DNA from 2 places in the Pseudomonas sp. NFX15 genome. Region 2 is predicted to be linked to the other one. Evidence: predicted binding sites of a transcription regulator. Region 2 holds the regulator's gene; the other holds the start of a gene.
The links. The regulator sigma-54, encoded in region 2, starts transcription at its own class of promoters, with help from an activator protein. The targets are predictions, from matches to a motif close to ANTGGCATNNANNTTGCTNT.
Positions count from the first base shown of each region.

Region 1: a site for sigma-54 is predicted at 795-814, ahead of glnK (P-II family nitrogen regulator). Genes of this name have one in related genera too.

Region 1 is NZ_JAFMPV010000004.1:307,028-309,216, reverse strand. Features, by position in the region: gene J1D76_RS06800 (hypothetical protein) at 1-21, opposite strand, end outside; gene J1D76_RS06795 (accessory factor UbiK family protein) at 340-600, opposite strand; gene glnK (P-II family nitrogen regulator) at 1,010-1,348, shown strand; gene J1D76_RS06785 (ammonium transporter) at 1,384-2,189, shown strand, end outside.
Region 2 is NZ_JAFMPV010000021.1:18,516-20,704, reverse strand. Features, by position in the region: gene lptB (LPS export ABC transporter ATP-binding protein) at 1-130, shown strand, start outside; gene J1D76_RS20315 (RNA polymerase factor sigma-54) at 360-1,853, shown strand; gene hpf (ribosome hibernation-promoting factor, HPF/YfiA family) at 1,928-2,189, shown strand, end outside.

The sequences.
Region 1 (2,189 bases), on a different contig from region 2:
TAAAAACGAGTATGGTTTCATAGGTGTTGCTCCTTGTGGTGTTATGTAAATTCCATTGGGTATATCAATAACTATTATTCAATCCGGGCTAGAATTTTTCCGCGCGGATGCAGCGCTCGAGTTCAAATGAATTATTTGAGAAGTGAGCTTAGAAAGGGTGGATTTGCGGCGCAATCAGACGGCGGATGAGAGCTTCGTAGGATGTTGCCGGGACTCTTGCGGGCTTGAAGACCGCAGTCCCGGCATTTCCTACAGATAAATCTGACGGTCGTTACGAGTTAATCGCGAACAGGGTTCGCTAACACGGCGCAATGGGGTTAACCATTGGCGGGCGGGGCGTTATTCGGCAGGCGGATTGAGCTTCGCTTCCATCTCCGCGACCTTCGTTTCAAGTGCTTCCAGCCGCGCCCGCGTGCGCGCCAACACCACCATCTGGCTGTCGAACTCTTCCCGGCTCACCAGATCCAGCTTGCTGAAGCCGCTTTGCAGCAACATTTTGAACTGGCTTTCGATTTCGGCCTTCGGCAGCGGGGTGTCACCGCTGAAGAGGCGCGAGGCGGTGCCGGTCAGGGCGTCGAGGAAGTCTTTTGGCGCGAGCATGGGCAATGTCCTGGAAACAATGGTCGGCAGTGTATCACGCGGTGTCTATCGTCATTTGCGCGGGCAAGGACCGCACGCTTTTCGCGCATGCAGACGGACGGCATCGCACCGTTATTGTGCGTAACGCGCGGAGTGCCGTCGCGATGGGGGGGGGCATCGCCTGTCAAACGCTTGAAAACAGTCAGTTTTGTGAAGATGGCAAGCTTTCTGCTTAGACCCTCATGACCCATGCACTGATGCAGTCGTTGTGACGAATGCAGTGCGCCAAGCGGAGCAGGGGAGTGTTTCGTGAGGGGCGTCGGACGGGCAGGTCAGGGCCGACGATGCGTTACAAAGCCAGGCACTGCGCTTAGACTTGAGACGGGTTTGTTTTCCTGGGGCAAGTCCACCAATTCGGGAGAGAGTTTTCATGAAGCTAGTCACTGCCATCATCAAGCCGTTCAAGTTGGACGACGTACGCGAGTCGCTGTCCGAGATCGGCGTGCAGGGCATTACCGTAACTGAAGTCAAAGGCTTTGGCCGGCAGAAGGGTCACACCGAGCTGTACCGCGGCGCGGAGTATGTGGTCGATTTCCTGCCTAAGGTGAAGATCGATGTCGCCATCGACGACAAGGATCTGGACCGGGTAATCGAGGCCATCACCAAGGCTGCCAACACCGGCAAGATCGGTGACGGCAAGATCTTCGTGGTCAATCTGGAACAGGCGATTCGCATCCGTACCGGCGAAACCGATACCGACGCGATCTAAGCCGCCACAAACCCAACGCCCCAGGAGAAAACAATATGACTCTGCGTAAATTCGCAGGGCTAGGAGCCCTGTTGTCCATCGTAATGCCCGGCCTGGCTTTGGCGGCAGACCCGGTGGCGCCTCCAGTCCTCAATTCCGGCGATACCGCCTGGATGCTGACCTCCACAGCGCTCGTGCTGTTCATGACCATTCCAGGTCTTGCGCTGTTCTACGGCGGCATGGTGCGGTCCAAAAACATTCTTTCCGTGATGATGCAGTGCTTTGCCATTACTGGTCTGGTCACCATCCTGTGGTTCATTTATGGCTACAGCATGGCGTTTGACACGACGGGTATGGAAGCCGGCATCGTCAACTACAACTCCTTTGTCGGCAGCTTCGCCAAGGCCTTCCTCGCCGGCGTTACGCCGAGCAGCATTACCGGGCCTGCGGCGCTGTTCCCTGAGGCGGTCTTTGTCACCTATCAGATGACCTTTGCGATCATCACCCCGGCGCTGATCGTTGGTGCGTTCGCCGAGCGGATGAAGTTCTCCGCGATGCTGGTCTTCATGGGCCTGTGGTTCACCGTGGTGTATGCGCCCATCGCGCACATGGTCTGGAGTGGTCCGGGTTCGCTGTTGGGCGACTGGGGCGTGCTGGACTTCGCCGGTGGCACCGTGGTGCACATCAACGCCGGTATCGCCGGCCTTGTAGCGTGCCTGGTACTGGGCAAGCGTAAAGGCTTCCCGACCACCCCGATGGCACCGCACAACCTCGGTTACACGCTGATGGGCGCGGCCATGTTGTGGGTTGGCTGGTTCGGCTTCAACGCCGGTTCCGCCGCAGCGGCCAACGGCACTGCCGG
Region 2 (2,189 bases):
AACCCTGGATATCTGCGAGACCGCCTACATCGTCAACGACGGCCAACTGATTGCCGAAGGCGACGCGGAAACCATCCTTGCCAATGAACTGGTGAAGGAAGTGTATCTGGGCCACGAATTCCGCCTGTAAGTGCAACGGTGTCCAGGCAATCGCCCGAACGCCGCGCCTTGAGTACCCGCTGCACATCCATCGCCGCCGATGACGGCCTTGTGTCAACAAAGTTTTATAGCTTTTTATTGTTACAGCGGTCTAGGCAAACCCCTCAGTTTCAGGCATATAACTTGCTTAAGTTTGGCGCTTCGGCGCCCTGTAGTGGATGGCGCATGTGCGCCGGCGAATAAGGTGTTAAGCCCCTGCCATGAAACCATCGCTAGTCTTGAGAATGGGCCAGCAGCTGACGATGACACCGCAGCTGCAACAGGCCATCCGCCTGCTCCAATTGTCGACCCTGGACCTGCAACAGGAAATCCAGGAGGCCCTGGAGTCCAATCCGATGCTCGAACGCCAGGAAGAAGGCGACGACTTCGACAATTCCGACCCCCTGGCCGACAACGCCGAACAAAAGCCCAATACCGATATCCAGGAACCCTCCTACCAGGAAAGCGCCCCGACGGTCGATAACCTCGAGGAAGGCGACTGGAACGAGCGCATTCCCAACGAGCTCCCGGTCGACACCGCCTGGGAAGACGTTTACCAGACCAGCGCCAGCAGCCTGCCCAGCAACGATGACGACGAGTGGGACTTCACCACCCGCACCTCGGCCGGCGAAAGCCTGCAGAGCCACTTACTGTGGCAACTGAACCTGGCCCCGATGTCCGACACCGATCGCCTGATCGCCGTGACCCTGATCGATTGCATCAACAATCAGGGCTACCTGGACGAAACCCTTGAGGAAATCCTCGAAGCCTTCGACCCGGAACTGGACATCGAGCTGGACGAAATCGAAGCCGTCCTGCACCGCATCCAGCAATTCGAGCCTGCCGGCATTGGCGCCCGCAACCTGGGTGAATGCCTGCTGCTGCAACTGCGGCAGCTGCCAGCCAAGACTCCTTGGCTGGCCGAGGCCAAGCGCCTGGTCACCGATTACATCGACCTGCTGGGCGGCCGCGACTACAGCCAGTTGATGCGCCGCATGAAACTCAAGGAAGACGAGCTGCGCCAGGTCATCGAGCTGGTCCAGAGCCTCAACCCGCGCCCAGGCTCGCAAATCGAGTCCACCGAAGCCGAATATGTCGTGCCCGACGTGATCGTGCGCAAGGACAACGAACGCTGGCTGGTAGAGCTGAACCAGGAGTCGGTGCCACGGCTGCGGGTCAACGCCCAGTACGCCGGCTTCGTGCGCCGCGCCGACACCAGCGCCGACAACACGTTCATGCGCAATCAGTTGCAGGAGGCCCGCTGGTTCATCAAGAGCCTGCAGAGCCGCAACGAAACCCTGATGAAAGTGGCCACCCAGATCGTCGAGCATCAGCGCGGATTCCTCGAATATGGCGACGAAGCCATGAAGCCGCTGGTCCTGCATGACATCGCCGAAGCAGTCGGCATGCATGAATCGACGATTTCGAGGGTGACCACCCAAAAGTTCATGCACACCCCCCGGGGTATTTATGAACTGAAATATTTTTTCTCCAGTCACGTCAGTACCTCCGAAGGCGGCGAATGCTCGTCCACGGCGATCCGCGCGATCATCAAAAAACTGGTTGCCGCGGAAAATCAGAAAAAGCCGTTGAGTGACAGCAAGATCGCTGGTTTACTGGAGGCACAAGGCATTCAGGTGGCTCGCCGCACCGTCGCCAAGTACCGCGAATCCCTCGGGATCGCGCCTTCGAGCGAACGCAAGCGGTTGATGTAGGGCCACGCCACAGCGTTCCAGTGGCAGATCATCTGATCTGCCGCTTTATGCACTGGCAACGAAGGAGAAGCTGTATGCAAGTCAACATCAGTGGACACCAACTGGAAGTGACCGAACCTCTTCGCACCTACATCGGCGAAAAACTCGAACGATTGGAGCGACATTTCGACAAGATCACCAACGTGCAGGTCACGATGACCGTCGAGAAGCTGAAGCAGAAAATCGAAGCCACGCTGCATATTCCCGGGAATGAAGTGGTCGCCAACGCGGAACATACCGACATGTATGCCGCCATCGACGCACTCACCGACAAGCTGGATAAACAACTCAAAAAGC